Regions from separate parts of the Saccharopolyspora sp. ID03-671 genome, predicted to be linked through region 1. Evidence: riboswitches for the same ligand, from Rfam matches in the RefSeq annotation. Region 1 holds a riboswitch; the other holds the start of a gene.

The links. A riboswitch is a leader RNA that binds a small molecule or an ion and turns the genes downstream of it on or off. The one in region 1 is predicted to bind cobalamin.
Region 2: another riboswitch for cobalamin. It lies ahead of REH65_RS23220 (putative cobaltochelatase); the one in region 1 lies ahead of REH65_RS06075 (ribonucleoside-diphosphate reductase subunit alpha).

Annotation. Positions count from the first base shown of each region.
Region 1 covers NZ_CP134054.1:1,282,169-1,287,649, reverse strand. The annotation lists gene REH65_RS06075 (ribonucleoside-diphosphate reductase subunit alpha) at 1-1,797, opposite strand, end outside; cobalamin riboswitch at 1,775-2,032, opposite strand; gene rox (rifampin monooxygenase) at 2,093-3,502, opposite strand; gene REH65_RS06065 (VOC family protein) at 3,661-4,047, opposite strand; gene REH65_RS06060 (sigma-70 family RNA polymerase sigma factor) at 4,128-5,006, shown strand; gene REH65_RS06055 (helix-turn-helix transcriptional regulator) at 5,072-5,481, opposite strand, start outside.
Region 2 covers NZ_CP134054.1:5,007,259-5,012,739, reverse strand. The annotation lists gene cobO (cob(I)yrinic acid a,c-diamide adenosyltransferase) at 1-14, opposite strand, end outside; gene REH65_RS23225 (MFS transporter) at 137-1,297, shown strand; gene REH65_RS23220 (putative cobaltochelatase) at 1,664-3,688, opposite strand; cobalamin riboswitch at 3,727-3,912, opposite strand; gene REH65_RS23215 (GNAT family N-acetyltransferase) at 4,059-4,541, opposite strand; partial or broken gene REH65_RS23210 (S1 family peptidase) at 4,620-5,359, opposite strand.

The DNA.
Region 1 (5,481 bases):
CGCGATCGCGTGGTAGCTGATCTCCTCCATGCTGCGGTCGGCGAAGGCCACCGCCTCCGGCGAGGACATCGGGATCCGCTGGGCGAGCAGCGCGTCGGAGAACCCCATCAACCCGAGCCCGACCGGCCGGTGCCGGGAGTTGGACCGCTCGGCCTCGGGGATCGTGTAGAAGTTGATGTCGATGACGTTGTCCAGCATCCGCACCGCCGTGCGCACGGTCGCGGCCAGCCGTTCGCGGTCGAGCCCGTCGGCGGTGACGTGCCGGGCGAGGTTCACCGACCCCAGGTTGCAGACCGCGACCTCATCGGCGGCGGTGTTCAGCGTGATCTCGGTGCACAGGTTCGACGAGTGCACCACGCCGGCGTGCCGCTGCGGCGAGCGCAGGTTGCACGGGTCCTTGAAGGTGATCCACGGGTGCCCGGTCTCGAACAGCATGGTCAGCATCCGCCGCCACAGCTCCACCGCGCGCACCCGCCGGAACACCCGGATCTCGCCGCGATCGGCCGCGGCTTCGTAGGCGCGGTAGCGCTCGGCGAACTCCTCGCCGTAGAGGTCGTGCAGGTCGGGGGTCTCGTCCGGGGAGAACAGGGTCCAGGACTCGTCGGCCTCGACGCGGTGCAGGAACTCGTCGGGCACCCAGTTCGCGGTGTTCATGTCGTGGGTGCGCCGCCGGTCGTCGCCGGTGTTCTTGCGCAGGTCGAGGAACTCCTCGACGTCGATGTGCCAGGTCTCCAGGTAGGCGCACACCGCGCCCTTGCGCTTGCCGCCCTGGTTGACCGCCACCGCCGTGTCGTTGGCGATCTTGAGGAACGGCACCACGCCCTGCGACTCGCCGTTGGTGCCGTGGATGTGCGCGCCGATGCCGCGCACCGGGGTCCAGTCGTTGCCCAGGCCACCGGAGTACTTGGCCAGCAGCGCGTTGTTCCGGTACGAGCTGAAGATCGACTGCAGGTCGTCGTCCACAGTGGTCAGGAAGCACGAGGACAGCTGCGGCCGGGTGGTCCCGGAGTTGAACAGCGTGGGCGTGGAGGCCATGAAGTCGAACGACGACAGCAGCCGGTAGAACTCGACGGCCCGCGCGTCGCGGTCGTCCTCGCGCAGCGCCAGGCCCATCGCGACCCGCATGAAGAACGCCTGCGGCAGCTCGAAGCGGGTGCCGCCGTCGTGCAGGAAGTACCGGTCGTAGAGGGTCTGCAGCCCCAGGAAGTCGAAGGCCAGGTCGCGCTCGGCCTCCAGCGCCGCGCCCAGGCGCGGCAGGTCGAAGCGCGCCAGCTCCGGGTCCAGCCGGCCCAGGTCGATGCCGTGCCGCACGTAGTCGGCGAAGTAGGCGGCGTAGTCGTCGCGCATCTGGTCCTGGTCGGCCTGCCGCGGCGTTCCGGCGAGGTGGCTGAGCGCTTCGCCGCGCAGCTTGTCCAGCAGCAGCCGCGCGGTGACCCGGGAGTAGTTCGGCTCGGACTCCACGAGCGTGCGCGCGGACATGATGAGCGCTTCGCTCAGCTCGGCCTCGCCGATCCCGGGGTAGATGTTGCGCTCGACCTCGGTGAGCACCGCCGACGGGTCCACGTCGACGAGCCCCGCGCAGGCCTGCTCGACCACGGTGGACGCCCGGGTGAGCGGAATGGGTTCGGACAGTGCGGTGTCGGTCACCGGGACTCTCTCCTCGCGAGCTCGGAAGTCGTGCCCGGAACCGGCGGCGACAGCACGCGAGGACGCGACGGCAGCGCTCGTCGCATGTCCGCGTGGACCCTCCCGCGAGGTCCCGGACGGCGCGCACGGTCGTGCGCGCGCCGATGGCAGGTCTTCGGACTCACGGGCGTCCGGTCTCGTTCGGGGGCGGGGAAGTTTTCATGAAAACTTCCCCACCACGAGACCGGTCCTACTAACCGTCGCTTCCCGAACCCGAGGGGTTCAGTGCGTGATGACGGCGGTCGTTCCCGTTCACCGCTGCGGGGCAGTCCCGGATTCGCACCGGGTTCCCTGTTGCCACACCGGACCCGCGCGGGCCCGGTGAACCACCAGCGAGCGACACTCTACATGTGGGGTCTGAGGCGACGTCCAACACCAACATGGGCGTGTCGGAGCGAGAAATGAGTCACTTCCCGAACCACCGCTCCAACCGCTCGGCGAGCTCGCCGCGATCGTCCCCGGCCCACGCCACGTGCCCGTCCGGACGCAGCAGGACGGCGGGCGAGTCCAGCTCCTCCGCGACGTCGACGACGTGATCGACCCGGTCCTCCCAGCCCTCCACCGACAATCCGCCGGTCTGGTCGAGCAGCAGCCCGCGCCCGGCGTGCATCCGCTCGTAGAGGCGGCCGCCGCGCAGCGTCAGGTCTCGCATCCGCTTGCCCACCAAGGGGTTCTCGTCGCCGAGGTCGTAGCGCACCTCGGTCGCGATGATCTTCTCCGTCAGGTGCCGGGCGACCACGTCGAACTCCATCAGCTCCGCCACCAGCCGCCGCACCGCCCGCGATCCGGGGTCGGTGGCCATCAGCTGCATCTGCGCCCGCGTGTTGTCCAGGACGTCGGCGGCCACCGGGTGCCGCTCGTCCTGGTAGGTGTCGAGCAGGTCGTCCGGAGCCCACCCGGCGAGCTCGGCGGCGAGCTTCCAACCCAGGTTGAAGGCGTCCTGCAGCCCCAGGTTGAGGCCCTGGCCGCCGACCGGGGGGTGGACGTGCGCGGCGTCGCCGGCCAGCAGCACCCGCCCCGACCGGTACCGCTCGGCCTGGCGGGTGGCATCGCCGAACCGCGCGAGGCGGCGCGGGGAGTGGACGCCGAAGTCGCTGCCCGCGACGGCGACCAGCCGACTCCGCAGCTCGTCGAGCCCCGGTGGCGCGGTGGCCACACCCGCGGCGGGCACGACCACTCGGCACCACCCGTCGTCGAGCGGACCGATCCCGAACCGCTTCTGCGTCTCCCGCACCTCGGCCGTCACCGCCGCCATCTCCTCCGGGGAGGCGGTCGCCTTCACCTCGGCCAGCAGCGTGTCCGCCCGCGACGGTTCGCCGGGGAAACCGATCCCGCACAGCTTGCGCACGGTGCTGCGCCCGCCGTCGCACCCGACCAGGAAGCGTCCCCGCAGCTCGGAGCCGTCGGCGAGCTCGGCCGTGACCCCGTCGGAGTCCTGGGCGAGCCCCACCAGCCCGCACCCGCGCCGCAGATCCACGTCGAGCTCCCGGGCCCGCTCGGTCAGCAGCCGCTCGGTGGTGGTCTGCGGGATGCCCAGCACGTACCCGTGCGCGGTGTCCAACTCGGTGGGCGCGGGCGCGGAGATCGCCGCGAAGAAGCCCCCGAGCGGGTACTTCGTCCCCTCGTCCAGGAACCGCTCCAGCAACCCGCGCTGGTCCAGGATCTCGATGCTGCGCACGTGCAACCCCAGCGCCCGCACGAAACCGGTGGGTTCGGCGGCCTCCTCGACCACGACCACGCCCACTCCGCGCAGCCGCAGCTCGGCGGCCAGCATCAACCCGGTGGGCCCAGCCCCCACCACGATCGCATCAGTCACGAAAACCCCCAGGCCAACCGCGCCGCGAACACCCATATCCGCAGGTCACGGGTCATGCTCAAAGGAGTTTGCACCACCCCCGGGGCCTTGCCGCAAGCCCCGGGGTGCGCTATATGTTGAGCACGGCGGGGAGAACACCGCCGACTTCGCCCTGCGCCTCAGCGGGCCTGGAACAGCTCCAGCACGTTGCCCGACGGATCTCGCAGCAGGACCTGCCGGCCGCCTGGACCGCGGACGACGTCGTTGCGGAAATCAACGCCTTCCGCGCGCAGCCGATCCACCTCGGCAGCGAGATCATCGACGATGAGGTGGATCCGGTTCCACCCGCCTGGCCCGGGGACCGCGCCGTCCGGCATCGGCCGCCCGGCTGAACTTGCCGGACCGCTCAGCAGCAGCCGGAGGTTTCCCCGGGTGACGTCGGCGAACGCCGGCGCGAAGTCGTTCCGAACGGTGAAGCCGAGATGGCCGGTGTAGAAGTCGATGGCCTCGTCGACGTCATCGACCATGTACCTGACGCTGACGAAATCACTGGCGTTGTCGGACATGGCCGTTCCTCCCTCGTCGTCACATCCTGTGGACCGGTGGGCTCACCCTGATGAGCCCGGCCGGAGGGACGGTGTGACAGGTGGCGGGAGACGACCAGCTCGCTCAGCGGTTCGAGCAGCACCGGCCGCGACTTCGCGCGGTGGCCTACCGGATGCTCGGGTCGGTGAGCGACGCGGAGGACGCGGTGCAGAACGCCTGGCTGCCGCTGAGCCGCGCGGAGCCCGGCGACATCGGCAACCTCGGTGGCTGGTTGACCACGGTCGTCGCTCGCGAAGCGCTGCACCTGCTGCGCTCACGTCGGCGTCGCCGTGAAGAGCTCGGCGACACCCCGCTGCCTGACCCCGTGGTCTCGGCCGACGGCGATGATCCGGAGCAGAAGGCGCTGCTCGCCGACTCGGTCAGCCTCGCGCTGCTGGTGGTGCTGGAGTCGCTCAGCCCGGCCGAGCGGTTGGCCTTCGTGCTGCACGACATGTTCGAGGTGCCCTTCGACGAGGTCGCGCCGCTGGTGGACCGCACCCCTGCGGCGGCCAGGCAGCTCGCGAGTCGTGCGCGGCGACGCGTCCGAGGTGCGGCCCCACCCGCCCCCGACGAGGACGACGCCAGGCAGCGCGCGGTGGTGGACGCGTTCTTCGCCGCGGCTGCAGGCGGCGACTTCGCCGAGCTGGTGCGGCTGCTCGACCCCGACGTCGTCTTCCGCGCCGATTACGGCGGCCGGAGGCGGCCTGAGGTGTATCGAGGAGCTGAGCACATCGCCCGGCAGTCCCGGGCGAGTCGCGGCGCCGAAATCCACCCGGTGCTCGTCAACGGCCTGCCCGGCGTGGTCACCGCCCGGTCCGGCCGCCCGGTGTCGATCATGGCCTTCACCGTGGTGGGCGGTCGCATCGTGGAGATCGACGGCATCCGCGACGCCGAACGGGTGCGGCGACTGACCGCGGGGGTCGTGCGGTTCCGCTGGTGACGGCCGTGCCGTGACGGGCACGGGCATCCCGCGGTTCCGTCCGGAGCGGACTTCCCGGTAGCTGATCAGCGCAGCGCCTGCGAGCCCAGGACGGACAACAACCGCAACTTCTCGTGGCTCTCGCTGCCGGGAACGGCGGTGTAGACGAGCAGGGAGTGCGACTGGTCCGGGTCGAGCAGCGTCTGGCAGGTCAGCTCCAACGCGCCGACCTCGGGGTGGAGGAAGTGCTTGACCTCCCTGGGGCGGATGCCGATCTCGTGCTCCTCCCACACCTGCCGGAACTCCTCGCTCTCGGCCAGCAGCAGTTCGGCGTAGTCCGCGGCGCGGGAACCCGGCCCCCGCAGCGTGGCCACCGCGCGCAGCCCGGAGACGAACACGCGCGTGAGGAACTCGTGCTCCTCCGGGGCGTAGCGACACCGCGTCCCGGGGTCGGTGAACCACCGGTACCCGATGCTGCGCGCCGGGCCGCTGAAGC
Region 2 (5,481 bases), 3.4 Mb from region 1:
TGTCCCTGAGGCATGCACTGACCCTAACCAAGAGCATCCCCAGCGCACGGCCCCGCATGAGGTGGGCAACTTCACCGCCGCATCCGGCGTTCGAGGCGTGAAGATGGACGAGCGTCCCAGAACTAGGAGCCGCCGCATGCCCACCAGACCGCCTCTGGTGTTGTCCACAGCCTCGTTCATCAGCAGTTTCGACCGGTTCGCCGTGACCCCGATGCTGGTGCTGATCGCGCTGAGCATGCACGTCCCGATGGCTTCGGCAGTGACGGTGGCCAGCGGCTACTTCCTGGCCTACGGCCTGTCGCAGCCGGTGTGGGGCATCCTGTCGGACCGCTTCGGCCGCATCCCGATCATGCGCGCGACGCTGCTGGCGGCGGCCGCGACCGGCCTGATCTCCACGTTCGCCCCGTCGCTGCCGGTGCTGATCGGGGCCCGGGTGCTGGCGGGCGCGTTCATGGGCGCGGTGGTTCCGACGACGCTGACCTACGTCGGCGACACGGTCTCCCAGGAGCGGAGGCAGGGCGCGCTGTCGGACCTGATGGCCGCTCAGGCGCTGGGCACGGCGATGGCGATGGCGGTGGGCGGCGTCCTGGCGCACTGGCTGGACTGGCGCGTGGTCTTCGCGGTGCCGGCGGTGTTCGCGGCGATCTGCGCGCTGCTGCTGCGGAACCTGCCGGAGCCGCAGCGCGCGGCGGTGACCGGCGGTGTGGGCGCCCACATCGGCGGCGTGCTCCGCAACCGCTGGGCCCTGCTGGTCTTCGGCCTGGTCTTCGTGGAGGGCGCGGTGCTGCTCGGCACCATGACTTTCCTGGCATCGGCCCTGGTCAGCGCAGGCCTGGACGTGGCGGTCGCGGGCCTGGCCACCGGCGCCTACGGCGTGGGCGTCCTGATCTTCTCCCGCGTCGTCAAGGCGATCAACTCGAAGCTCCCGGTCTCCCGCCTGATCGCCATCGGCGGCACCCAGATGGTCGTCGGCTACGCCCTGGTCAGCCTCGACACGAACCTCACCACGACGATCATCACGGCCCTCCTGCTCGGCGGCGGCTGGTCCTTCATGCACTCCTCCCTCCAGGCCTGGGCCACCGAGGTCGCCCCGGAGGCGAGAGGAACAGCGGTGGCCCTCTTCGCCTGCGCCCTCTTCCTCGGCAGCGCAGCAGCCTCAGCAGCAGCAGGCCCCCTTGCGGACCACGACCAGTACACGATCCTGTTCGCCACAGCAGGAGCAGTAGCGATCCCCCTGGTAACCACAGCCACATACGCCAGAAACCGCTACAAGAACAAACAACCACAACCAGCCTGAACAGCAAGAACGTCAGGCAAGCACCGAAGGTGCTTTCTCCTTACCCCACCTAGGACGCTTGCACCGCCGCGGGTTCTCAGACGTTCTCTGGGGAGGACAGCCGTAGCGCCGTGTATTGGCATACATAAGTCTCGGATCCCGGAGCCAGAGGGCGTCTGAGGTTCCGCTACTGGCACCGCCAAGCAACCCAGCCACCGGAGTAATCCCGTCGAAAAAAGAGCCCCGCGCTCAACCGGCCTGGGGGTCGCTGGGAGCGCGGGGCACTTTGGAGGTCCACCCCTGGGGGTCAGGTGGACTGGTCGTCACCGTACCAATCCGACCGAAGGGTCGGTACTCGCAGGGTTGAATCTCGTAACCAAAACGAGACTAAGCCGCCAACCCGCTGTCACCGCTGACGGCCCGGACGACTCCGGCGACGTTCTCGGCGGAGAGCTCTTCGAGCCGCAGGCTGGGCCCGCCCAGGGCTGTGGCCAGCTGGTTCGCGAGTCCGAGCTTGACGGCACCGTTCTCGCAGTCGACGACGACGGAGGCGGTTCCGGTGCTCGCGAGGACGCGGGCGGCGCGCAGGGAGTCGTCGACGGCCTGCTTGGTGCCGGTGGTCCCGCCGACGCCGACGGTGGCCTTGCCGTCGGTGAGCAGCACGACGAGGGGCCGGCGCTGCGGGTCGCGGGTGGCTTCGGTGCGGATGACGTGCTGGGTGCGCAGCAGCCCGTCGGCGAGCGGGGTGCGCCCGCCGGTGCGGAGGCTGCGCAGCCGGGCGGCGGCGATGTCGACGGACGAGGTGGGCGGCAGGGCGAGTTCGGCCTTGTCGCCGCGGAAGGTGATCACGCCGACCTTGTCGCGCCGCTGGTAGGCGTCGCGCAGCAGGGACAGGACGGCGCCGCTGACGGCGCTCATCCGGTCGCGTGCGGCCATGGAGCCGGAGGCGTCGACGGCGAAGAGCACGAGGTTGCCCTCGCGGCCTTCGCGCAGGGCCCGGCGGACGTCGTCGGAGCGCAGGACCAGACCGGGTCCGCTGCGGCCGCGCGCGGCCTGGTGGGGCGCGGCGGCGGCGAGGGTGGCGGTGACGTGCAGGCCATGGCCGTCGACGGTGGTGGCGCGGGTGGTGCGTCCGCTGCGGGAGCGGGCGCGGGACCGGCGTCCGGGCGCGCCTTCGCCGAGCCCGGGCACTTCCAGCAGCCGGGCGCGGAAGGACTGCCCGGCGCCGACCGGGGAGCGTTCGGAGTCCCCACCTCCGGGCTGTTCCTGCTGCTCACCGCCTCCGCCGCCGTTCGGTCCGGTGGGCTCGTCCTGGGGTTCGCCGCCTCCACCGGGGCCGCCGTCGCCGCCTCCGTCGGGGTCGTCGTCCGGGTCTTCCGGCGCCTGGTCGTCGGCCTGCTCGGCGGCGTCGGACATCGCCTGCTGGAGCTGGTCCTCGGCCATGCCGGGCTCGTCGAACGGGTCGCGGCGGCGCCGGTGCGGCAGCGCGAGCCGGGCGGCGGCCTCGACGTCCTCCTCGGCGACGGCCCCGGCGCCGCGCCAGGCGGCGTGGGCGACGGCGGTGCGGGCGAGCACGAGGTCGGCGCGCATCCCGTCGACGTCGAAGGCGGCGCACAGCGCGGAGATCCGGCGCAGTTCGGAGTCGGGCAGCACGACGGTCTCGACGCGGTCGCGGGCGGCGCGGATGTGCTCGGCGAGTTCGGCGTCGGCGTCGGCCCACCGGGCGGCGAACCCGGCGGGGTCGGCTTCGAAGGCGAGCCTGCGGCGGACGACCTCGGTGCGGGTGCTGACCTCGCGGCTGGCGGCGACCTGCACGGTGAGGCCGAAGCGGTCGAGCAGCTGCGGCCGCAGCTCGCCTTCCTCGGGGTTCATGGTGCCGACGAGCAGGAACGACGCGGCGTGCGAGACGGAGACGCCGTCGCGCTCGACGTGCGCGCGGCCCATGGCGGCGGCGTCGAGCAGCAGGTCCACGAGGTGGTCGTGCAGCAGGTTGACCTCGTCGACGTAGAGGACGCCGCGGTGCGCTCCGGCGAGCAGGCCGGGCTGGAAGGCGCGGACGCCTTCGGTGAGCGCGCGTTCGAGGTCCAGGGAGCCGATGAGCCGGTCCTCGGTGGCGCCGACGGGCAGTTCGACGAGCTGCGCGGGCTTGCGGGTGGCGGTCTCGCCGTGCGGGGCGTCCGGGCACTGCGGGTCGGGGGCGGTGGGGTCGCAGCCGAAGCGGCAGTCGTCGACGACGTCCAGCGCGGGCAGCAGCGACGCCAGTGCGCGCACGACGGTCGACTTGGCCGTGCCCTTCTCGCCGCGCACCAGCACACCGCCGATGCGCGGGTGCACCGCGTTGAGCAGCAGCGCGAGCCGCAGGTCGTCGTGGCCGACCACGGCGGAGAAGGGGAAGCGGGGGGCAGCGGACATGCCGGTGTGGTTCCTTCCTCGGGGTGCGGACGCCCCGCTGTCGGGAACAAGGGGCCGCAGTGTCCTGACTCCCGGATCGTCACGTCCCTCCGGCCTTCCCAGGTCACCCCGGTGGCTCGCGCGGGAGGTCCGCTCCTCGGTCACAGTGGCGCCGACCGTGCCGGACTCGCACCGGCTTCCTGCCAACACCCCTTGCAAACGGATTCAGCTCGATGATCCCAGAAGGAGATCAAGCACCCAACCGCCGGCGCGGGAACTCACAGTTTCACGAGCTTGGCGGTGCGGGTAGCGGAACCTGATCGGCTCCGCGGACTCCGCGCGCCGCTCCTGATGCACGCCGACACGGAGTACTCGCCACGAAGAGGGAACCTCAACGACCGGCGGTGACGCTTGCTCGGCGGGGTTCGCGGCGCATGTCGACGTGCGGGATGCCGTCTTCGAGGTATTCGTCGCCGACCTCGACGAAGCCGAAGGACGCGTAGAAGCCCTTGGCGTAGGTCTGGGCGGACAGCACCGCGGGCGAGTTCTGCACCTCGGCGACGGCGGCGCGCATGAGCTTGCGGGCGATGCCGAGGCCGCGGGCGCTCTTGGCGGTGCAGACGCGGCCGATGCGGTAGGTGCCGTCGGGGTCCTCCAGCAGCCGGAGGTAGCCGAGCACGTAGTCGTCGGCGGAGTCGACCCAGAAGTGGCGGGTCGAGTCCTCCAGGTCGCGGCCGTCGAGCTCGGGGTACGGGCACTCCTGCTCGACCACGAAGACGTCGACGCGCAACCGCAGCATCCGGTAGAAGTCCGAGGCGTCGAGGTCTGCGGTGTAGGCGCGTTGCACGGCTGTCGCGAGCGGCTGAAGGGTCACCCTTACCTGGATATCACAGGGCTTCCCCGATCCCAGCATTCGCGGGCGCCGGGAGTTGTGCAGACCACTCGCCCCGCATCACGGCGCGTAGCTGGCCAGGCGGGTGTAGACGCCGGGCGTTCCGGGACGGCCGCAGCCGGTGCCGTAGGACACCACGCCTATGAGCCTGCCGTCGGCGACGATCGGGCCGCCGGAGTCCCCGCGCACGCGTCGCGGCCGCCTTCGGGGTAACCGGCGCAGAACATGCTGCGCGGGTCGTAGGTCGGGTAGGCGGAGCGGCAGGAGTCGTCGGGGGCGACGGGCACCTCCACGGAGCGCAGCGTGTCGGAGGCGGGCCCGTCCTCGCTGGTGCGGCCCCAGCCGTAGACGCGCGCCGCGGTGCCCGGCCGGTACGGCTCGGTGTCGCCGGGGGTGACGACGGGCAGCGGGCGCTGCGGCAGCGACGTGGCGAGTTCGAGCACGGCGAGGTCGTCGCCGGTGGTGAAGTCCTCGTAGCCGGGGTGCACCTTCACCTCGTCGACCTCGGCCTCGGTGCCCTCGGTGCTGCGCAGGTCGGTGCGCCCGGCGATCACGCGGATGTCCTTCGGGGAGCGCTCGGCCCCGGTGAGCGGGTCGTGCGCGCAGTGCGCGGCGGTGATGACCTCACCGGCGCGGATGAGGGTGCCGCCGCAGTACTGGTTGCCGTAGCGGTCGGTGAGCGCGACGACCCACGGCGCGTCCTCGGTGCTGGCGCCGGAGCCGCCGAGGATCCGGGACTGCGGCTGGTCGTCGCCGGTGATCGCCGGCCCGGCGTGGGCGACGGGGCTCCCGACTGCCATCGCGGTGACGGTTCCGGCGAGGGCGAGCGCGCGCAGCGCCCGGTTCTTGTCGATCGGTCCGTGGTCGTCGCGGCCCAATGCGGGTGCCTCCAGCTGTCGCGGTGATCGTGCGGAGCGGACAC